DNA from 3 places in the Streptomyces sp. NPDC091377 genome. Region 1 is predicted to be linked to each of the others. Evidence: riboswitches for the same ligand, from Rfam matches in the RefSeq annotation. Region 1 holds a riboswitch; each other region holds the start of a gene.
The links. A riboswitch is a leader RNA that binds a small molecule or an ion and turns the genes downstream of it on or off. The one in region 1 is predicted to bind cobalamin.
Positions count from the first base shown of each region.

Region 2: linked by a shared signal. The riboswitch ahead of metE (5-methyltetrahydropteroyltriglutamate--homocysteine S-methyltransferase) and the one ahead of ACIQNG_RS34900 (cobalamin biosynthesis protein) in region 1 are both predicted to bind cobalamin.
Region 3: linked by a shared signal. The riboswitch ahead of ACIQNG_RS36265 (ABC transporter substrate-binding protein) and the one ahead of ACIQNG_RS34900 (cobalamin biosynthesis protein) in region 1 are both predicted to bind cobalamin.

Region 1 covers NZ_JBIVUE010000025.1:38,895-46,496, reverse strand. Annotated here, with positions in the region: gene ACIQNG_RS34910 (anion permease) at 1-1,024, shown strand, start outside; gene ACIQNG_RS34905 (hypothetical protein) at 1,136-1,357, shown strand; cobalamin riboswitch at 1,535-1,666, shown strand; gene ACIQNG_RS34900 (cobalamin biosynthesis protein) at 1,779-2,810, shown strand; gene ACIQNG_RS34895 (cobyric acid synthase) at 2,807-4,318, shown strand; gene cobN (cobaltochelatase subunit CobN) at 4,441-7,602, shown strand, end outside.
Region 2 covers NZ_JBIVUE010000004.1:372,233-379,834, forward strand. Annotated here, with positions in the region: gene metE (5-methyltetrahydropteroyltriglutamate--homocysteine S-methyltransferase) at 1-1,762, opposite strand, end outside; cobalamin riboswitch at 1,915-2,141, opposite strand; gene ACIQNG_RS11900 (cupin domain-containing protein) at 2,140-2,685, opposite strand; gene ACIQNG_RS11905 (type III polyketide synthase) at 2,768-3,877, opposite strand; gene ACIQNG_RS11910 (cytochrome P450) at 4,291-5,562, shown strand; gene ACIQNG_RS11915 (response regulator) at 5,587-6,306, opposite strand; gene ACIQNG_RS11920 (cyclic nucleotide-binding domain-containing protein) at 6,514-6,981, opposite strand; gene ACIQNG_RS11925 (hypothetical protein) at 7,253-7,602, shown strand, end outside.
Region 3 covers NZ_JBIVUE010000028.1:760-8,361, forward strand. Annotated here, with positions in the region: gene ACIQNG_RS36240 (hypothetical protein) at 1-767, shown strand, start outside; gene ACIQNG_RS36245 (cysteine synthase family protein) at 764-1,786, shown strand; gene ACIQNG_RS36250 (ATP-grasp domain-containing protein) at 1,783-3,048, shown strand; gene ACIQNG_RS36255 (MDR family MFS transporter) at 3,045-4,340, shown strand; gene ACIQNG_RS36260 (class I SAM-dependent methyltransferase) at 4,347-5,096, shown strand; cobalamin riboswitch at 5,131-5,312, shown strand; gene ACIQNG_RS36265 (ABC transporter substrate-binding protein) at 5,342-6,391, shown strand; gene ACIQNG_RS36270 (FecCD family ABC transporter permease) at 6,388-7,485, shown strand; gene ACIQNG_RS36275 (ABC transporter ATP-binding protein) at 7,482-7,602, shown strand, end outside.

The sequences.
Region 1 (7,602 bases):
GCTGACCTGGCTCGTGGGCCTGCCGTCCTCCTCCTCGCACGCCCTGATGGGCGGTCTGATCGGTGCGACCATCGCCTCCGCCGGCATGGGTGCCGTGCACGGTGACGCGCTGATCACCAAGGTGCTGATCCCCGCGATCGCCGCCCCGCTGGTGGCCGGGATCGCCGCGATGCTGGCCGCCCGCCTCACGTACAAACTCGGGAAGAAGTCCGACGGCAGCACGTCGTCCGCCAAGGGCTACCGGGCCGGCCAGATCGCCTCCGCGGGCCTGGTCTCGCTGGCGCACGGCACCAACGACGCCCAGAAGACGATGGGCATCATCACCCTCGCCCTGGTCGCCGGCGGCGCCCTCGCCCCCGACTCCGACCCGCCCATGTGGGTCATCGTCTCCGCGGGTGTGGCCATCGCCCTGGGCACCTACCTCGGCGGCTGGCGCATCATCCGCACCATGGGCAAGGGCCTGACCGACCTCCAGCCGCAGCAGGGCTTCGCCGCCCAGACCAGCGCCGCGACGGTCATCCTGGCCTCCTCGCACCTCGGCTTCTCGCTCTCCACCACCCACTCCGTCTCCGGCGCCGTCATGGGCGCGGGCCTCGGCCGCAAGGGCGGTGTGGTCCGCTGGTCCACGGCCACCCGGATGTTCGTCGCCTGGGGGCTGACCCTGCCCGCCGCCGCGCTGGTCGGCGCGATCGCCGAGTGGATCTGCGGCTTCGGCTCCTGGGGAACCGCCGCCGTCGCCGTCTTCCTGGTCGGCTCCAGCGCCTGGATCTGGAAGCTGTCCCGCCGCGAGGTCGTCGACCACACCAACGTCAACGACACCGACGAGACCGGCACCAGGACCGTCGAGCGCACGGCCGACGAGTCCGCCGAGGGTCCCGGCGTGGTGACCGCGGCCGTCGCCGCCGTCAGCCCGCCGCCCACCGAGGCGGCCGAGGCCGCCGCCGCGGCCGTCCCGGCCCAGGGCACCGGCCCGGGCGACCCCGCGACCCCCGCCGACCCGACGGCCCCCAAGGCCACGGTCTGAGCGGGCCCGGACCCCCGGACCCCCGGCTCTCCGGCTCCCCGGACCCCCGGACCCCTTGATCCCCCCGACACCCTGATCCCCTGATCCCCTGATCCCCAAGGACACAGCAGCATGGACATCGACTGGGCGGCACTCAGCTCCGTCTTCGGCGTCAGTCTCGTGGTCACCGTGGCCCTCGTGGCCCTGTTCACCCTCGGCATCTCCGGCCTCGCGCGCCACGAGCGCGCGGTGGAGCAGGGCGGCGGCGCGGCCCTCGCGGTCACCGGCGCGTACGCCTGCTTCGCGGCCTGCGTGGCGGCGGTGGCGTACGGGATCTATCTGATCGTCGCTTAGACAACCCCCTGGGCAACGGCCCGGGACCCACCGGGATGCGGGGCGGGTGCGGAACGCTGGTTCCGTATCCGCCCTCTCGGCGTGTGCGACGGACGCGTCCCCGCTGGGCGCAGGGCTCGATGTGGGGCTCAGCACACTCTCCCGTCGCAGGTCAGCGGCAGGTTGACGGCCGTTCGGACCCCATGGTGGACTTCCGGGGCCAGCTACGGCGGCAGAAGAGGAAGCCGGTGCGAATCCGGCGCGGTCCCGCCACTGTCACCGGGGAGAGAACCCCGGGAGCCAGGAACTCTCGCCGCCGGTCACGTCGAACCAGGGCGCGGACACCCTGAGTGAGGACCTATCGCCATGCCCGGCTGCCGATCGAGGCTCAGCCCCCCGACGTTCCTCACGACGTTCACTGATCCCGCGGCCGGCTGAGCCGATGGGTGCCGAGCGCGACTTCGCGTACGGCGCCGCCGCCGGACTCCTCGGTGACCTGTTCCTCGGCGATCCCCGCCGCGGGCACCCGGTCGCCGCGTTCGGACGGGCTTCCGGCGCCGTGGAACGACTGCTGTGGCGCGACCACCGGGGGTGGGGCGCGCTGCACACCGCTGTGTGCGTGGGCGCCGCCGCCGGCCTGGGCGCCGCCGCCACGCGTCTCGTACGACCCTCCCGCGCCGCCTCCGTGGCCCTGACCGCCGCCGCGACCTGGGCGGTGGTCGGCGGCACCACCCTCGGCCGCGAGGCGCGGGCCGTCGGGCGGGCCCTCGAAGCCGGGGACGTCGAGGCGGCGCGGGCGCGGCTGCCGCATCTGTGCGGGCGGGATCCGCAGGCGCTGGACGCCGACGGGATCGCGCGGGCCGTGGTCGAGTCGGTCGCCGAGAACACCTCGGACGCCGTGGTGGGCGCGTTGGTGTGGGGGGCCGTGGCAGGAGTGCCCGGGCTGCTCGGGTTCCGGGCGGTGAACACGCTGGACGCGATGGTCGGGCACCGGTCGGTGACGTACCGGCGGTTCGGGTGGGCCGCGGCGCGGCTGGACGATGTGGCGGGGTGGCCGGGGGCCCGGCTGACGGCGCTGCTCGCGGTGGCCGGCAGCGGGGACGCCGCCGGTGCCCGGGGGGCGGTGCGGGCCTGGCGGGCCGATGCCGCGCGGCATCCGAGCCCCAACGCGGGGGTCGTGGAGGCGGCGTTCGCGGGGGCGTTGGGGGTACGGCTCGGGGGGACGTTGTCGTATGCGGGACGGGTCGAGCGGCGGCCGGTGCTGAACGGGGAGGGCCGGGCGGTGGGGATCGCGGACGTCGAGCGCGCGGTGCGGCTGTCGCGGCGCGTGCAGTGGCTGGCGCTCGGTGCGAGTGCGGGTGGGGCGCTGCTGCGGCTGCGTGGGCGCGCGGCGTCGCGGGCGGTGCCCGGCCGTGGCGCCCGGCGTGCCGCCCGGCGTGGCGACCGCCCGGGGCGGGCGGGGGGTGCCGGATGACCGGGCACGGGCTGCTGGTCGCCGGGACGACCTCCGACGCCGGCAAGAGCGTCGTCACCGCCGGGATCTGCCGGTGGCTGGCGCGGCAGGGCGTCGCGGTCGCGCCGTTCAAGGCGCAGAACATGTCGCTGAACTCCTTCGTGACCCGGGAGGGCGCGGAGATCGGGCGGGCCCAGGCCATGCAGGCGGCGGCCTGCCGGGTGGAGCCGACCGCGCTGATGAACCCGGTGCTGCTCAAGCCGGGCGGCGACCGGAGCAGTCAGGTCGTGCTCATGGGCAGGCCCGTGGGCGAGATGAGCGCCCGGGGCTATCACGGCGGGCGGCAGGAGCGGCTGCTGGGGACCGTGCTGGACTGTCTGGCCGAACTGCGGCGGTCGTACGACGTCGTCGTCTGCGAGGGGGCCGGGAGTCCCGCCGAGATCAATCTGCGGCGGACCGACATCGTGAACATGGGGATCGCCCGCACCGCGCGGATCCCGGTGCTGGTGGTCGGGGACATCGACCGGGGCGGGGTGTTCGCCTCGTTCTTCGGGACGGTGGCCCTGCTGTCGCCCCAGGACCAGGCGCTGGTGGCCGGGTTCCTCGTCAACAAGTTCCGCGGCGATGTGTCCCTGCTGGAGCCCGGCCTCGACATGCTCAAGGGGCTGACCGGGCGGCCCTCCTACGGGGTGCTGCCCTACCGCCACGGGCTGGGGATCGACGAGGAGGACGGGCTGCGGGTGTCGTTGCGCGGGACCGTGCGGGAGTCGGTGGTGGCACCGCCGGCCGGCCCCGACGTGCTGCGGGTCGCGGTGTGCGCGCTGCCGTTGATGTCCAACTTCACGGACGTGGACGCGCTGGCCGCCGAACCCGGGGTCGTGGTGCGGTTCGTGGACCGGCCGGAGGAACTGGCCGACGCGGACCTCGTCGTCGTACCGGGGACCCGGGGGACCGTGAAGGCCCTCGACTGGCTGCGCGAGCGCGGGCTGGCCGACGCGCTCGCCCGGCGGGCCGCCGACGGGCTGCCGGTCCTCGGGATCTGCGGCGGGTTCCAGATCCTCGCCGAGCACATCCACGACGACGTCGAGAGCCGGCGCGGCGCCGTCGACGGGCTCGGACTGCTGCCCGTGCGGGTGCGGTTCGCGCCGGAGAAGACCCTCGCGCGGCCCGTGGGCGAGGCCCTCGGGGAGCCGGTCGAGGGGTACGAGATCCACCACGGGGTCGCCGAGGTCAGGGCGGGCGAGCCCTTTCTCGACGGGTGCCGGGTCGGCCGGACCTGGGGCACCCACTGGCACGGCTCGCTGGAGTCGGACGGGTTCCGGCGGGCGTTCCTCCGTGAGGTGGCCGCCGCCTCGGGGCGCCGTTTCGTGCCGGCGCCCGGCACGAGCTTCGCCGCGCTGCGCGAGGAGCAGCTCGACCTGCTCGGCGATCTGATCGAACAGCACGCGGACACGGACGCGTTGTGGCGGCTCATCGAGTCCGGTGCGCCGCAAGGACTGCCCTTCATCCCCCCGGGAGCGCCCGCATGACCTCTGGCACCACCACCGGCACCACCGGCACCTCGGAAGCCTCCGGCCCCACCGGCACCACCGGCACCACCGGCACCACCGGCACCTCGGGAGCCTCCGGCCCCACCGGGACCGTGCTGCTGCTGTCGACCGCCGACACCGATCTGCTGGCGGCCCGCGCCGCCCCCGGCGTCTCCTACCGGATCGGCAACCCCACCCGGGTGGACGCCGCCGCGGACCTCCCGGCGCTGATCGAGGGCGCCGACCTCGCGGTCGTACGGCTGCTGGGCGGCAAACGGGCCTGGGAGGACGGGCTGGCCCGGCTGAAGGCGTCCGGGATCCCGACCGTGCTGCTGGGCGGCGAGGCCGTGCCGGACGCCGAGCTGATGGCGGAGTCCTCGGTGCCCGCCGGGGTGGTCGCGGAGGCCCTGCGCTATCTGGTCGAGGGCGGCCCGGACAACTTCGCCGAGCTGGCCCGGTTCCTGTCGGACACCGTGCTGCTGACCGGCGAGGGGTTCGAGGAGCCGCGCCGGATGCCGGAGTACGGGGTCCGGGGCGACAGGGGCGATCGGCCGCGGCAGGAGGGCCGGCCCACCGTCGGCGTGCTCTTCTACCGGGCCCATGAGCTGAGCGGCAACACCGCCTTCGTGGACACCCTGTGCGACGCGATCGAGGCACAGGGCGCCGACGCCCTGCCCGTGTACTGCGGTTCGCTGCGCGGCGCGGACGCCGGGCTGTACGAGCTGCTGGGGCGGGCGGACACGCTGATCGCGACGGTGCTCGCGGCCGGGGGCACCCACGCGTCGGAGGCGTCGGCGGGCGGCGACGAGGAGGCGTGGGACATCGGCGCGCTGGCCGAGCTGGACGTCCCGGTGCTGCAGGGGCTCTGTCTGACCTCCTCGCGGGCCGCCTGGGACGCGTCCGACGCCGCCCTCTCCCCCATGGACGCGGCGATGCAGGTCGCCATCCCGGAGTTCGACGGGCGGCTGATCACCGTGCCGTTCTCCTTCAAGGAGCAGGGGCCGGACGAGGTGCCGGTGTACGTGGCCGACCCGGAGCGGGCGGCGCGGGTGGCGGGGATCGCCGTACGGCACGCGCGGCTGCGGCACAAGCCGAACGCCGAGAAGCGGGTCGGTCTGGTGTTCACCGCCTATCCGACCAAGCACTCGCGGGTCGGCAACGCGGTCGGCCTGGACACGCCCGCCTCGGCGGTGCGGGTGCTGGACGCGCTGAAGGACGCCGGGTACGGGGTGAGCGCGTATCCGGCCGAGGGCGATGAGCTGATCCACCGGCTGATCGCGGCCGGGGGGCACGACGTGGAGTGGCTGACGGAGGAGCAGTTGGCCGCCGCGCCCGCACGGGTGCCGCTCGCCGACTATCAGGCGTGGTTCGAGCGGCTCGACCCGGAGCTGAGGGCGGCCATGACCGAGGCGTGGGGCGAGCCGCCGGGCTCGCTGTACGTCGACGGGGACGACATCGTGCTGGCCTCGCTCCGGTTCGGGAACGTGGTCGTGATGATCCAGCCGCCGCGCGGCTTCGGGGAGAACCCCATCGCGATCTACCACGACCCGGACATGCCGCCGTCCCACCACTATCTGGCGGCCTACCGCTGGCTGGAGAACAGCTTCGGCGCCGACGCGCTGGTGCACATGGGCAAGCACGGCACGATGGAGTGGCTGCCGGGCAAGGGGCTCGGGCTCTCCGGGGGCTGTGCGCCGGACGCGGTGCTGGGCGATCTGCCGCTGATCTACCCGTTCATCGTCAACGACCCCGGTGAGGGCACCCAGGCCAAGCGGCGCGGGCACGCCACCGTGGTCGACCATCTGGTGCCGCCGATGGCCCGTGCCGACACCTACGGCGATCTGGCCAAGCTGGAGCAGTTGCTGGACGAGTACGCGCTGGTCTCCGATCTGGACCCGGTGAAGGCGCCCGCCGTGCGCGCCCAGATCTGGACCCTCGTCAAGGCCGCCGAACTCCACCACGACCTGCACGTGGAGCAGCAGCCGGGCGACGACGACTTCGACGAGTTCGTCATGCACATCGACGGCTACCTCTGCGAGATCAAGGATGTGCAGATCCGCGACGGGCTGCACATCCTCGGCGGCGGCCCGGTCGGTGAGGCCCGGGTGAACCTGGTGCTGGCCGTGCTGCGGGCCTCCCAGGTGTGGGGCGGCAAGGCGAACGCCCTGCCGGGGCTGCGGGCGGCGCTGGCCGGGCACTTCGGGCTGGTGGAGAAGGAGTTGCTGGCCGAGCCGGGCGCCCCGGTGAAGGTGCCGGTGGAGCTGACCGACCTGGTGGACGGGCCCGCGCGGACCGCGTCCGACGCGGTCGACCTGCTGGAGCAGCTGTGCCGGCGGATCGCGGAGGGCATGGAGGAGCGGGACTGGGCGCCGGCCGCCGGTGCCGGGCTGGTGCGGGAGGTCCTCGGGGGCGCCGAACTGCCCGACGCCGTCGCCGTGCTGCGGTTCGCGTGCGAGGAGGTCGTGCCCCGGCTGGCCCGGACGACGGACGAGATCGGGCACATCCTGCGCGCCCTGGACGGCGGCTACGTCCCGGCGGGACCGTCCGGCTCCCCCACCCGGGGGCTGGTCAACGTGCTGCCGACCGGCCGCAACTTCTACTCGGTCGACCCCAAGGCGATTCCGTCCCGGCTGAGCTGGGAGGTCGGCCAGTCCCTCGCGGACTCGCTGGTGCAGCGGTACCTGGACGACAACGGGCAGTACCCGCGGTCGGTCGGCCTGACCGTGTGGGGGACGTCCGCGATGCGCACCCAGGGCGACGACATCGCCGAGATCCTGGCGCTGCTGGGCTGCCGTCCGGTGTGGGACGACGCCTCGCGCCGGGTGACCGGGTTCGAGGTGGTCGACCCGGCCGAGCTGGGGCGCCCGCGCATCGATGTCACGGTCCGGATCTCCGGCTTCTTCCGGGACGCGTTCCCGCATGTCGTCGGGCTGATCGACGACGCGGTACGGACGGTGGCCGAGCTGGACGAGGGCGCCGACGTCAACTACGTACGGGCGCACGCCGACGAGGACACCGCCGCGCACGGGGACCGGCGGCGCGCGACGGCCCGGATCTTCGGCTCCAAGCCGGGCGCGTACGGGGCCGGTCTGCTGCCGCTGATCGACGCCCGCAACTGGCGCTCCGACGCGGATCTCGCCGAGGTGTACGCGGTGTGGGGCGGCTACGCGTACGGGCGCGGGCTCGACGGCCGGGCGGCGCGCGGGGACATGGAGACGGCGTTCCGGCGGATCGCGGTGGCGGCGAAGAACGTCGACACCCGCGAGCACGACCTGGTCGACGCC
Region 2 (7,602 bases), on a different contig from region 1:
TGTCGGCGAGGGGCTGGTCGTCGCGGACGAAGGACCAGGCGAGCATGGTGACCGGCCCGGTGAGCATGCCCTTGACGGGGCGGGTGGTGAGCGACTGGGCGTAGGTGGTCCAGCGCACCGTCATGGGGCGGGGGCGGGAGATGTCGCCGGCCAGGACGGGCGGGCGGACGTAGCGGGTGCCGTAGGACTGGACCCAGCCGTGCTGGGTGGCGAGGTAGCCGGTGAGCTGTTCGGCGAAGTACTGGACCATGTCGTTGCGTTCGGGCTCGCCGTGCACGAGGACGTCCAGTCCGGTCTTCTCCTGGAAAGAGATCACCTCCTGGATCTCTGTCTTGATGCGGTCCTCGTAGCCGGCGGTGTCGATACGGCCCGCGCGCAGGTCGGCGCGGGCGGCGCGCAGTTCGTCGGTCTGCGGGAAGGAGCCGATGGTGGTGGTCGGCAGCAACGGCAGCCCGAGGTGGGCGCGCTGCGCGGAGGTGCGCCGCGCGTAGGGCTGCGAGCGGCGGGTGTCGGTGGCGGTGACCGCGGCGGCGCGGTCCCGGACAGCGGGGTCGCGGGTGATCGGGGAGTGCTCGCGGGAGGCGAGGTCGGCGCGGTTGGCGGCGAGTTCCGCGGCGATGGCGTCGGTGCCCTGGGCGAGGCCCTTGGCGAGGGTGGCGATCTCCGAGGTCTTCTGCCGGGCGAAGGCGAGCCAGCGCCGCACCTGGGGTTCGATGTCCCGTTCCAGGCCGGTGTCGAGCGGGACGTGCAGCAGGGAGCAGGAGGCGGCGACGTCGACGCGGTCGGCCAGGCCCAGCAGGGTGGCGAGGGTGGACAGGGAGCGGGAGAAATCGTTGATCCAGATGTTGCGGCCGTTGACGACCCCGGCCACCAGCCGCTTGCCGGGCAGCCCGCCGGCCGCCGCCAGCGCGTCCAGGTTCGCGGCGGCGGCTTCGGTGAAGTCCAGCGCCAGTCCCTCCACCGGTGCCTTCGCCAGCACCGGGAGGGCTTCGCCGAGATGGTCGAAGTACGACGCCACCAGCAGCTTCGGCCGGTCGGTGAGGGCGCCGAGGTCGCGGTAGGCGCGGGCGGCGGCGTTCAGTTCGGCCGGGGTGCGGTCCTGCACCAGCGCGGGCTCGTCCAACTGCACCCACTCGGCGCCGGCCGCCCGCAGATCGGCCAGGACCTCGGCGTAGACGGGCAGCAGCCGGTCCAGCAGGGTCAGCGGCTCGAAGTCGGCGGCCACCCCGGGCGCGGGCTTGGCGAGGAGGAGGAAGGTGACCGGCCCGACCAGCACCGGACGCGCCGCCAGCCCGAGCGCGAGGGCCTCCCTCAACTCGCCGACCTGCTTGCCGGGGTCGGCGCTGAACACCGTGTCCGGGCCCAGCTCCGGGACCAGGTAGTGGTAGTTCGTGTCGAACCACTTCGTCATCTCCAGCGGCGCCATCTCCTGGGTGCCGCGGGCCATCGCGAAGTAGCCGTCCAGGGCGTCCGCGTCGACCGCCGTCCGGTGCCGGGCGGGGATCGCGCCGACCATCACGGTGGCGTCCAGGACGTGGTCGTACAGCGAGAAGTCACCGGTGGGGACCTCGGTGATGCCGGCGTCGGCCAGTTCATGCCAGTGGGCGCGGCGCAGCGCGGTGGCCGTCGCGGTGAGTGCGGTGGCGTCGGTGCGGCCCTTCCAGTAGCCCTCGATCGCCTTCTTCAGCTCCCGGTGCCGTCCCTGGCGGGGGTAGCCGTACACAGTGGCCTGGGTCGCCGCGGCTGCGGACGTGCGGGTCACGGAGATCTCCTTCGCGAGATGAATCCCTGAGATCCCGGGGACGGGACGGGGGCGCGAAGGGTGACGGGACCGGACGGAAGCGGCCTTCGGCCGTCCGCTCGGTCTGTACGCCGACCCGCCCACGAGGTCACCGGGATGTCCGCGCGCGAGTGGTTCGCGCACGGGCAGATGGCAGGTCTTCGGACTCGCGGGCACGTTCCCCGGTGGCACACCGGAGGACACCTACAGGCCGTCGCTTCCCAGACCCCGAGGGGTCCAGTGCGTATGACGGCGGTCGTTCCCGCTCACCGCTGCGGGGCAGTCCCGGATTCCCACCGGGTTCCCTCTTACGACGCCTCCCGCCTGGCGGACGGGGCGAACCAGCTGCACCGGCCACCTTAACCGCACGGCGGCTCGTAGCGCAGTGGGGTGAGCTGATGGACGTCGTAGCGCAGCCGCAGGGCGGCGACGGCCGCGTGGTCGATCTGATCGCCGTCGGCGGCCAGGAGGTCCATCAGTTCCTCGAAGTACCGCTCGTGCGCCGGGGGAGGGGCGGCCTGGAAGAGCACCCGGGCCGGCGCTCCGCCCGGGTTGGCGAAGGCGTGCGGACAGCCCGGCGGTACGAACAGCAGAGTGCCGGGGCCGGCCCGCACCGCCCGTTCGCCGGACGCCGACTCCCACTCCCGCCAGCGGTCGGGCGTCCGCACCAGCGGTTCGAAGGCGAGCACCTCCAACTCGCCCTCGATGACGTAGAACAACTCCTCGCTGTGCGTGTGGGTGTGGGCGCCCACGTCGAATCCGGGCGGGACGACGACCTCGAAGGTGGAGGCGGTCCGGGAGTGCGCGCCGGTCACCTTGAAGGTGACGTGCTGGGCGGCGGCGGCCATGGTCCGGCCGCCGCCGGGCGGCAGCACCAGCCCGGCGGACGGGACGATCGCGGTCATGCTCCTCCGCTCACGAGGGGGTCCGTGTGCGCGACGGCTCCTGCGTTCACGAGGGGGCCCGTGTGCGCGACGGCCTTTTCGCTCATGAGGGGCCCTCGGTGGCCACGGCCGGGGTGTCGCCGCTGCGCTCCGTGGGGTCGGGCGTGTCGGTGACCCAGCGGCCCAGGGAGATCTCCGCGGTGATGCCGGGGCCGAAGCCCGCGATCATGCCCAGCGCGCCGGGCGGGCAGCCGCCCTCCTCGAACAACCGTCGCAGGGCGTCCAGGACCACCGCGCTCGCGATGTTCCCGTAGTCGGCGAGGGTGGCCCGGCTGAAGCGGAACTTCTCCGGCGGGACGGCGAGATAATGGCTGAGGTCGTCCAGGATGCGCGGGCCGCCCGCGTGGATCAGATAGAAACCCTGTGTGCTGACGTCCCGCTGGTGCTGGGCGGCCAGGGAGGACAGCGCGGGCGCCAACTGCTTCATCGTGCCCGGGACCCGCCGGTCCAGCATGAAGTGGAAGCCCGTGGGACGGACCCGGTAGGCGATCCAGTCCTCGCTGTCCGGCACCAGGTACGAGCCGTTGGCCTCCAGACTCACGCCCGTTCCGCCGGAGCCGCGGACCACGGCGGCGGCCACCGCGTCCCCGAACAGTCCGTTGGAGAGCATGTTCCCCACGGTCAGATCGGTCGGCTGGTAGCACAGCGAGCAGAACTCGCAGGCCACGATGAGGGCGTTGGAACCGGGGTGGGCCGCGCAGAAGTCATGGGCGCGGTTGATGGCCGCGCCGCCCGCCGCGCAGCCGAGCTGGGCGATGGGGATCTGACGGCAGTCGTAGCGGAACCCCAGGGCGTTGATCATCCAGGCGGTCAGCGAGGGCATCATGAAGCCCGTGCACGAGACATAGATGATGACGTCGATGTCCCGGGGGCCGAGCCCCGCGTGGGCGAGGGCCCGCTCGACCACGTCCGGGACGCGCGCCTTCGCCTCCGCCTCGTACGTCTCCGTACGCGCCTCTAACCCCGGGTGCCGCAAGGTCTTCTCCAGCGGCTGCACGACATGGCGTTTGCTGACGCCGGTGTTGCCGATCAGACGGAGCGCCAGCGGCAGTTGTTCATGGCCCCTGTACAACGACCGGGCCAGGCTCAGCGTCTGTTCATGCGTGATCGTGTACTCGGGCACGGCCACCGCCGGGCAGCACAGGACGGGCATGGAGTTCCCCCTTCAGAGATGATCCGTTTCAGCGAGATCCGTCTCGGCAGACCGGTCCTTGCCCTTCATGTCCCTGGAACATGCGACAAGCCCACTAAACACCCTCGATAGCGTGAGATGGGCGCCCGTGGGCAAGGGAAGGGGCGCGGGACGCGGGGTGGTGCCGGGGTGCGCGCGGGCGTGCGCGACGCTCGGCGACCGGCGGACCGGTACGACGTAAGCGCCGTGGGCGCCGTCAGGGGCGGGGTTTGTGGGGAGTGCGGGGCGCGCACCCTTTTATTGAATTCAGCGTGCATGGGGTTATTTCTCTGTCATATGCGTCGGCCGGTGCGCGCGTATTTCCGTGTTCCGTTCTTCGGGAAAGTCGAGAAATTCGGGAAAGTCGATCGTCTATTCGAGTAAAGGGAGAACTCATGTCCCAGCAGTCCGCTCAGTCACACGACAGCGTGCGTCCGCCGCGTCCGCCGCTCGTCCTGGACCCCAACGGCGCCGACTGGCAGTCGGAGTTCCGGACCCTGCGCGACAGCGGGTCGGCCGTCCGGGTCGACATCCTCGGGGTGACCGCGTGGTCGGTCGCCGACCCCGCCCTGCTCAAGCAGTTGCTCACCAGCCCCGACGTCTCCAAGGACGCCCGCACCCACTGGCCGGACTTCGGGAACCGGGTCACCACCTGGCCGCTCGCCCTGTGGGTCGCGGTGCAGAACATGTTCACCGCGTACGGCGGTGACCACCGGCGGCTGCGCCGGCTGATCTCCCCCACGCTCAGCGCCCGCCGGATCGCCGCGCTCGCCCCCATGGTGGAGCAGACGGTCTCCGCCCTGCTCGACGGGCTGGCCCCGGACTCCGGGGACACGGTGGTCGATCTGCGGCAGCGGCTCGCCTATCCGCTGCCCATCACGGTGATCAGCCATCTCCTGGGCGTGGCCGACGAACAGACCCTGCACTTCCGTCAGGTGGTCGACGGCATATTCGACACCACGCTCACCCAGGAACAGCAGGCCGCCAACAACGACCGGCTCTTCGCCCTCGCCGACGAACTGATCGTCGCCAAACGCGCCACCCCCGGCGACGACATGACCTCCCTGCTGATAGCGGCCCGGGACGACGAGACCGACGGCAGCGGCCTCACCCACCCGGAGTTGCGGGACACCATCATCCTGCTGATCAGCGCGGGCTACGAGACGACCGTCAACGTCATCGACGAGGCCCTGGTCGCCATGCTCACCCACCCCCGGCAGCTCACCCGGGTCAGGGCGGGCGAGTTCCGCTGGGAGGACGTCGCCGAGGAGACCCTGCGGCTGCAACCGGCCCTGAAGTTCCTGCCCCTGCGCTTCGCCGTCGGCGACCTCACCCTCCCCGACGGGCAGACCATCCGGCGCGGCGAGGCCATCCTCCCCTCCTACGGTCCCGCCAACCGGCACCCCGACTGGCACGGCGACACCGCCGACGCCTTCGACGTCTCCCGCCTCAACAAGGAGCACCTGGCCTTCGGGCACGGCGTGCACTTCTGCCTGGGGGCTCCGCTGGCCCGGATGGAGGTCGCGGAGGCGCTGCGCGGGCTCTTCACCCGCTATCCCGACGTCCGCCTCGCCGTCCCGCACGAGGAGTTACGCCCGCTCGGCTCCATGATCAGCAACGGTCACCAGGCCCTGCCGGTCCGCCTCGGGGCCCCTGGCGACGCCTGAGGGGCTGCCCGGGGGATCGGCTCGTTACCGTGCGGGCCGCCCGCTCCCGCCCCCGGCCCGGTCCCCGTGGTCCAGCTGGGACGCCAGGACCGCCGCCTGCACCCGGCGTTGCACACCGAGCTTGGCCAGCAGCCGGGAGATGTGGTTCTTGATGGTCTTCTCGGAGAGGTACAGCTTCTTGCCGATCTCCCGGTTGGTCAGCCCGTCGCCGATCAGGGCCAGGATGTCCCGCTCCCGCGGCGACAGACTGGCCAGCTCGGGGGCGATCGCCGGGGTCTGGCTCTCGGCCGGGTCGGCGCGCAGCGAGCGCATCAGCCGGGCCGTGGTCGCCGGGTCCAGCATGGACTGCCCGGAGGCGACCGTGCGTACCGCCGAGATCAGGTCGGACCCCCGGATCTGCTTGAGCACATATCCCGAGGCCCCCGCCATGATGGCGTCCAGGAGCGCGTCCTCGTCGTCGAACGAGGTCAGCATCAGACAGGCCAGCTCCGGCATCCGGCTGCGCAGTTCACGGCAGACGGTGATGCCGTCGCCGTCCGGGAGCCGTACGTCGAGCACGGCGACATGGGGGCGCAGCGCCGGGGCGCGGACGAGGGCGTGCGCGACCGTGTCGGCGTCGCCGACCACCGAGATGTCCGGTTCGGCGTCGAGCAGATCGCTCAGTCCGCGCCGTACGACCTCGTGGTCGTCCAGCAGGAAGACCCTGATCGGCTCCTGCTCGGTGAAGGTGCGTGTGTCGGTCATGACGACCCCTTGTTCCCCTGTGGCCTGCGTCGCGGTGTGCCCGGTCGCCGGTGGGCGGTCACCGGGCGGGCCGCGGACTCCCCGGTGGGTCGATCATCGCGCGCCGGGGGCCGGACGCACCAGGGCCGACCGGCCCCAATCGGCCGACCGGGGGGCCGGAGGCCGGGGGAGGACTGAGGGCGGCCGGGGTGCCGTGGCCCGGGGTGCTCACAGCCGTCCGTGGCCCGAGCCGTACGGGGCGTAGAGGTCCAGCAGCCGGGTGCGCGCGGCGTGCAGCCGGTGGGCGAGGACGTCGCCGACCCACTGGGCCACCGCCCGCCCCAGCGCCGGGTCCTCCTCGCCCATCGCCCGTACGGCCCGGGCGTCGAACTCGTAGGCCCGTACCGGTGTCGTCGCCTCCGCGCCCAGATGCCACACATGCGGGGTGAACAGCCAGGACCAGCCGACGAGTTCGTTGTGGCGGAGCGTCTCGATGACGGCGGCCCGGCGGCCGGGGACATGCAGGTCGAGTTCGACGGTGCCGGTGCGGATGATCCAGAACCGGTCGGCGGCGCCGCCCTCCTCGAACAGCCGGGTGCCCGGGCCGAAGGACACCTCGCGGGCGGTGCTCATGAGCCGCTGCCGGTACTCGGCGGGCAGCGCGCGCAGCATGCTGGGCGTGGCGGTCGTCATCATGGTGTGCCTCCGGACGCGGTGGGTACGGCCAGTGCGGTGGAGGGGCCGGCGCGGCGGCCGGGTCGCCTCCTCCAGAGTGCGCCGGGCGCGTCCCCCCGGCCATGGGCCGCCCGGGCCCGCCCACCGGGCCCTTCGGCTCGTACGGCCGGGCCCGCCCGGCATCGGCGGTGGGTGCCCTTCGGCATCGTGCGGGTGGGCCGTCACGGGACGAGGGTGAGCCGTGTCGGGCAGTGACCGACCGTCCCGGCCCCCTCCCGAAGGGATCACGACCATGGCCGTGCACCACCACCCGCACCGCACTCCGGGTCCCCGCCGGCCCTCCCCGCCCTCCCCGCCCGCCCCGCCCTCCCTGTCCGGCGGGCGCGCGTCCGGCGCCGCCGGGTCCGCGGTACGGGACGAGGGCGCGACCGCGCGGCCCGCCGCGTCGGCGTACGCCCTGGCCGGCCTGCGGCTGGTCACCGGGTTCGTCTTCCTCTGGGTGTTCCTCGACAAGACCTTCGGCCTGGGCTACGCCACCCCGTCCGGCAAGGGCTGGCTCGACGGCGGCTCCCCGACCGCCGGGTTCCTCGGCGGGGTGCGCGTCGGCCCCATGGAGTCCGCGTTCCACGCCTGGGCCGGGGC
Region 3 (7,602 bases), on a different contig from region 1:
TGTCCTTTCCCGTGGACCGTCATTCCTGGGTTCATTTCACGCCATCCGCGGAGCCGTCGAGCACGCCGGTCCTCGGGGCGAAGGCGGCGACGGCGGCCCGGCTCTTCCTGGAGCACTACGGGCTGACGCTTCCGCCGGGCCGCTGGGGCGCGCACTCCGATCTGACCGTGGGCGTGGGAATGGCCAGTTCGACGGCCGACATCGTGGCCACCCTGCGCTGTCTGTTCCGGCTCTTCGCCCTGCCGTACGACACGGAGGTGGTGCTCGGTGTCCTCGCGCGGATCGAACGGGCGGACAGTGTCTTCCTGGACGAGTTCGCGCTCCATCTCAGTGCCCGGCACCGGGTGGTGCGGCGGCTCGGCACGGACCTCGGCTTCCACACCGCGTACATCACCGAGCCCGGCACGGTGGACACCGCCGCCGTCACCGAGGTGCTGCTCGCGCACTACCGACGGCGGGGCGCCCCGTACGAGCGCTGTCTGACGGATCTGCTCAGGGGTTTCACCTCGGGCGACCCGGCGGCCGTGGCGCGGGCGGCCACCGCGAGCGCCGCGCTGTCCCAGGAGGTGCTGCCCAAAGCCACGTTCGAGGAAATCTCCGCCCGGCGGGAGCGGTTCGGTGCCGACGGGATCTTCGTCGCCCACACCGGCTCCCTGATCGGTTATCTCTTCACGCGCCGCCCCGGCGCCGACACCACTTCCGAACTGTCCGCCTTCTTCCACTCGCTCGGCCACCAGTGCTCATTCGTCCAAGGAGGGTACGGATGATCCACCCCCACATCGCCGACGCCCTGAAGGTTCCCGACCTGGTACGGCTCACCGACGGCCTCGTGCTGATCCGGTTCGAGTCGATGAAGATCTACTCGGCGCTCGGCGCCGTCCGCAGTCTGCTGGACCGGGGCGCGATCCGGCCGGGACAGACCCTCGTCGACAGCTCCAGCGGCATCTACGCCTACGCGCTGGCCCTGGCCTGCCACCGCCACGGCCTGCGCTGCCACATCGTCGCCTCCACCACCGTGGACACCACCACCCGCGCCCAGTTGGAGATCCTCGGCGCGACCGTCGAACAGGTCAGGGCCTCGCCCGATCTCAAACTGGACCAGGAGCTACGGGTGCGGCGGGTGCGGGAGATCCTCGCCACCCGCCCCGATGTGCACTGGATGCGCCAGTACCACGACGACGTGCACTACCTCGGCTACCACGAGGTCGCCGACCGGATCACCGCCGCGTTCCCCGACCGACCGCTGACCCTGGTCGGCGGGGTGGGTTCGGGTGCTTCGACGGGCGGACTCGTGGAGCGGCTGCGGGCCACCGACCCCACGGTACGGCTGGTGGGTGTCCAGCCGTTCGGCAGCATCACCTTCGGCAGCCAGGATCATCACGACCCCGAGGCGATCATCGCGGGCATCGGCTCGTCCATCGTGTTCGACAACGTCCGCCATCAGCTCTACGACGGCCTGCACTGGATGGACTTCACCCACGCCATGTCCGGGGCCGTCGCCCTGCTGCGCGAGCACGCCGTGTTCGCCGGTCTGTCCACCGGCGCCGGATATCTGGCCGCCGCGCACGAGGCCCGCCGCCACCCCGACCGGCTCCATCTGGTCGTCGGCGCCGACACCGGCCACCGCTATGTGGACCGCGTCTTCGCCCGACACAGCGAGGCCCTCGACCCCGCCGCGCTGAAACCCGTAGAGGTCGCCGCCCCCGAGGAGATGTCCATGCCCTGGTCCACGATGGCCTGGCACCGTACCCCCTGCCCGGTCGAGTGGAAGGAGCGCGCGGCATGACCGTGGTCTGCCTGGAGGCGCTCACCTTCGGACTGGGACATCTCGTCCGGGCCGCCGAAGGGCTCGGCGAGCGCCTGGTGCTGCTGACCCGCGATCCCGCCTACTACGCGTACGAGCTGGAACGGCTGCCCGCCGGTGCGCTGGACGTGGTGGAGACCGACACCTTCGATGTCGACGGGGTCGCGGAGCGGCTGCGCGGCACACCCGAACTGCGCGGGCTGATCAGTTCCACCGACACGTGGATGCTGGTCGGCGCCGAGTTGGCCGCCCGGTTCCGGTTGCCGGGCCTCGACCCCGAGGTGCTGCGGCTGACCCGGGACAAGGCGGCCGTACGGAATCTGCTGCACCGGGCCGGGCTGAGCCGGGGCCGGGCGGTGGACTCCACGGACCTGGCCGACGCCCCGGGGCAGGGGCAGGGAGGTGGGCTGCGGGAGGCGGTGCTCAAGGAGGTCGGGCTGCCCGCCGTCCTCAAGGACTCGGCGGGGACCGGCAGCCAGAACGTCTGGCTGGTGCGCGACGAGAGCGAACTCGACGCGGTACTGGTCGAGTCGGCGGGCCGGCCCCTGAAGGGCCGGCTGTTCGCCGAGCCCTACTTCAGCGGTCCGATCTACAGCGCCGAGACCCTCACCTGGTCGGGCCGGACCCGGCTGCTCGGGGTGTCCAGCCGGCTGATGTCCCCGGAGCCGTACTTCCGTGAGGAGATCACCGCGTTCCCCGTGGCCTTCCCCGAGGGTCGACGGATCGCGCTGGAGCGCCGGCTGGACGAGGTGCTCGCCGCCATCGGGTACACCGACCGGTTCGCGCATGTGGAGTTCGTGCTGACCACCGACGGTCCCGAGGTGGTGGAGGTCAACCCGCGGATCGGGGGCGCGCTGGTCGGCGAGGGGCTGTGCCGGGCGCTGGGGGTGAATGTGTACGAGGCGATGGTCGAGGCCGCGCTCGGCCGCCGCCCCGGGCTGATGGACGCCGACCAGCCCGGCGGACCGGCCGTCGCCTTCGTCCTCGGCTACCCGTCGGCGCCCGGTGTGCTCACCGGCGTCGACGGTCTCGACCGGCTGGCGGACATGCCGGGATCACCCCTCTGGTATCCGGTCAAGCGCACCGGTGACCCCGTCGAGCATCTGGCGGACAGCCGGGGGTACGCGGGGATCGTGTACGCGGAGGCCGAGACGGCGGAACTGGCCACGCACCGGGCGGTGGCGGCGGCGAACGCGGTGCGGGTGCGCACGGAGCCGTTCCCGGACGCGGAACCGATCCCGTGACCGATCCGGTCACCGGTCCCGTGACCGAACCGGGGGCGGAGCGCGCCGGGCGGGCGGCCGGGGCCCGTCCGGCGCGCTCCCCGCTGGGCCGGCTCACCGCTCCCCTGCGCTTTCTGCTGCTCAGCTCGTTCCTGATCCCGCTCGGCAGCTTCATGGTGCTGCCGTTCATGTCGGTGTTCCTGCACGAGCGGCTCGGGATGGGGCTCGGCACGGTCGGGGTGGTGCTCGCGGTGGCGTCGCTCGTGCAGTTCTCCGGCGGGATCGCGGGCGGCGCCCTCGCGGACCGGATCGGACTGCGCCGCACGATGCTGTGGGCGCTGGTGATCCGTACGGCCGGGTTCGTCGGTCTGCTCCTCGCCCTGCGCTGGCCGCCGCTCGCGGTCGCCGCGCTGGTGCTGACCTGCTGCGGCGCGGCGCTGTATCTGCCCGCCAACAAGGCGTATCTGGTGCACGGTGTGGACGAGGAGCGCCGTCCGGCGTTCCTGTCGGCGGGGAACGCGGCGCTGAACGCGGGCATGGCGGTGGGTCCGCTGATCGCCGGGCCGTTCGTGCTGTCCTCGCCGGGCTGGCTGTTCGTCGCCGTCACGGCCCTGTTCGTCCTGGTCACGGCGGGCCACAGCAGGCTCCCGGAGACGGGCGGGGACCGGTCGGCGGACGGCGGGGGCGAGCGGCAGGGCCTGCTGACCGGGGTGGCGGTGCTGCCGTTCGCCGCCAATCTCATCGCCTTCTATCTGTACTTCCACTTCCAGCACTTCCTCGCGGTGTACGCGGTCGAGCGGGCGTCCAGCGCGTTCTACAGCCTGGTCCTGCTGCTCTGCTTCACCCTGGTGATCGTCGTCCAGCCGTTGGCGTCCGGGCTGATCCGGCGGATGCCGTACGCCACGGCCCTCGTGGTCGGCTTCACGGGGCTGGCGGCCGGGCTCGCCGTGCTGGCGATCGGCACCCGGCCGGCGCTGCTGGCAGGCGGGGCGCTGATCACCCTCGGCGACATCGTGCTGTTCCTCAAGAACGACCTGGAGGCGCTGGCGCGCAGCCGGCGCTCGGACGCGGTGGTCTTCGGGCAGCAGCGGCTGGCCGCCGGGCTCGGCGCCTGCGCGAGCGGGGTGGTCGGCGGTCAGCTCTACAGCCTCGGCGAACAGGCCGGGAGCACCGGCTGGTTCTGGCTGCTGGCCGCCGTGCAGTGCGCGCTGCTGCCGCCGGTGCTGATCGCGCTGCGCGGTCGCGACACCGTGCCGGACCCCCTCCCGCACGGCTCCACCGATTCCCCCACGGCGACACCGAAGGAGACATGAGGCCGTATGACACGGACCGGCGGATTCCAGGACGACGACTTCTGGATCGAGTTCCACGACTTCCTCTTCTCCGAGCAGCGCCACACCCAGGCGGAGGAACTGCTGGCGACCTCACCGCTGCTGGCGTTCCCGTCCGGCGCGCGGGTGCTGGACCTGTGCTGCGGTCCGGGGGTGTTCACGGTGCCGCTGGCACGGCGCGGGCACCAGGTGACGGGCGTCGACCTGAGCCCGGCCCTGCTGGAGCGGGCCCGCAAGCACACCGCCGACGCGGGGGTCCAGGTGACGTATGTGCGGGCCGACGCGCGCGCGTACACGGAGCCGGCCGCCTTCGATGTGGTCCTCAACATGTTCACGTCGTTCGGATACTTCGAGGACCCGGCCGACAACGCGCGGGTGCTGCGCACGATGCGGGACTCTCTGGTGCCCGGGGGCACGCTCGTGCTGGATCTCGCGGGCAAGGAACTGCTGGCCCGCCGGGTCACCCCGCCGAAGGTGGTGCGGCGCGGGGACGATCTGATGGTGCAGACGGACTCCGTGCTGGACGACTGGGCGCGGCTGAGCAGCGAGTGGGTGCTGGTGCGGGGCGAGCGGGTGACGCGGGCCACCCTCGTGTGGTTCGTGTACAGCGCGGTGGAGTTGCGGCGGATGGCCGAGGAGGCGGGGTTCGGCCGGATCGAGGTCTTCGGCGGCTTCGACGGCCGTCCCTACGACGAGAACGCGGAGCGGCTGGTGCTGCGGGCGGTGCGGGAGGAGTGAGGCGGCGGGGGCCTGCCTTGGGACACCTGGTGGGCAGACCGTAGGATCAGCGGGTCATCGCCGCGACGGGAATCAGGAAGCCGGTGCGAATCCGGCACGGTCCCGCCACTGTGACCGGGGAGTGCACCCTTCACCACGCCACTGCGCGCCGCGCGGGAAGGCGAGGGGAACGTCGATCCGGGAGTCAGGACACTGGCCTGTCGCGGGCCCGATCCTAGGAGCGCGGACTCCCCAGGAGGCTTCACGTGTACGACGGCCTGTCCCGTCCCCCGCTGTCCACCCCTGCCCGTCGTCGCCCGGCCCTGCGCGCGGCGGCCCTCGCCCTGTCGGCCGCGCTGCTGGCCGCCGGCTGCGGTTCCTCCGGGAACGGCGCCGACGGCGAGGCCGGTTCGTCCGGTGCGCCGGGCTCGGCCGAGGGCTTTCCCGTCACCGTGGAGAACTGCGGTGTGAAGACGACGTACGACGAGCCGCCGTCGCGGGTCGTCACCATCCATCAGCACCCCGCCGAGCTGCTGCTGGCGCTGGGGCTGAAGGACAGGATGGTCGGCACCGCCTTCCCCGACTCGGCGGTGCTGCCGGAGCTGGAGAAGGACTACGAGGCGATCCCCGAGCTGGCGAAGAAGGAGCCGTCGTTCGAGACCGTGCTGGAGGCCGAGCCGGATCTCGTCTACGGCGGGTACGGCAGCGCCTTCGCCGAGAACGAGGGCCGCTCGCGCAAGGCGTTCACGGACGCCGGCATCGACACCTACCTCAACCGTGAGTACTGCGGCGGCGAGAAGGGGGTGACGATGCGGGACACCTACGACGAGATCCGCACCGTCGGGAAGATCTTCGGGGTGCCGGACCGGGCCGACGCGCTGGTCGCCGACCTCCAGGACCGGGTCGGCGAGGCGTCCTCGGCGGTGAAGGGCGAGTCGAAGGTGCCGGTGTTCGTGTACGACAGCGGCGACAAATCGGCGTTCACGGCCGGTGGCAAGGGGCTGGGCAGCGAGCTGATCGACCTCGCGGGCGGCGAGAACGTCTTCGCCGACCTGGACGAGGTGTTCGGGGACGTCTCCTGGGAACAGGTCGTCGAGCGCAAGCCCGAGGTCATCGCCATCTACGACTACGAGGGCGCGGGCAACGTCGAGCGCAAGAAGGAGTTCCTGCTCGGGCAGCCGGCGCTCGCCGAGGTGCCGGCCGTGAAGAACAAGCGGTTCGTCGTGCTGCCGCTGACCGCGACGCTGGTCGGCATCCGGTCGGCGTACGCGGTCGAGGATCTCGCGAAGGCGCTGCACCCCCAGAGCGTCCGGTGACCGTTCCGGTCACGGGGAGGTCCACCACCGTGAAGGGGCCGGGCCGGGCCGGCCGGGCCACGCTCGCCGGCACCGTGGCCGTTCTGGGTGTGCTGCTCGTGGTGTCCGCCACGGCGGGCCTCGCGATCGGTTCGGTGCAGGTGCCGCCCGGCCAGGTGTGGGGCATCGTCACCCACGCGCTGGGCGCCGGCTGGACCGAGCCCGACTGGTCGGGCGCGCGGGAGACCATCGTGCTGGACGTGCGGGCGCCGCGGGTGCTGCTGGGCGCGGTGGTCGGCGCCGGGCTCGCGGTGGTGGGCACCGCCATGCAGGCCCTGCTCCGCAATCCGCTCGCCGAGCCGTATCTGCTGGGCGTGTCCTCGGGGGCGTCCCTCGGGGCGGTCCTGGTCATCGTGTTCGGGGTGAACCTGCTCGGCACGGTGTCGCTGTCGGCCGCCGCGTTCGTGGGTGCCCTCGGCGCGCTGCTGCTGGTGTACGCGACGGCCCGTTCCGGCGGGCGGATCACCTCGGTGCGGCTGGTGCTGGCCGGGGTGGCGATCGCGGCCGTGCTGACCGCCCTGCTGGATCTGCTGCTGCTCACCACCGACCGGGGCAATCAGGCGCGTGAGGTGCTGGCCTGGACCCTGGGCGGGCTGGGCGGTGTCAACTGGGGCATGCTGTGGCTGCCGAGCACCGCCCTGGCGTCGGGCATCGGGATTCTGCTGGCGCAGGCCCGCAATCTGAATCTGCTGCTGGCGGGTGAGGAGGCGGCGACCACGATGGGGCTGGACGTGGCCCGGTTCCGGGCCCGGATGTTCGTCCTGCTCTCCCTGATCACCGGGGTGCTGGTGGCGGCGGCCGGGCCGATCGGGTTCGTCGGTCTGATCCTGCCGCACATCGTGCGGCTGTTCGTGGGCGGCGACCATCGCCGGGTGCTGCCGACGGCCGCGCTCGGCGGGGCGGTCTTTCTGATCTGGGCCGATATCGCGGCACGGACGGTCGCCGCGCCGCTGGAGATCCCCGTCGGGGTGCTCACGGCGCTGTGCGGGGGGCCGTTCTTCCTGTGGCTGATGCGCCGGGACGCCCGGCGCGGCACGGAACGAGGTGCGGTATGACGGCGACCGAACTGGCCGTCTCGGGGGTGACTCTCACCGCGGGCGCCCACCGGCTGGTGCGGGATGTCTCCCTGACCGCCGGCGCGGGCGAGGTGGTGGGCCTGGTCGGCCCCAACG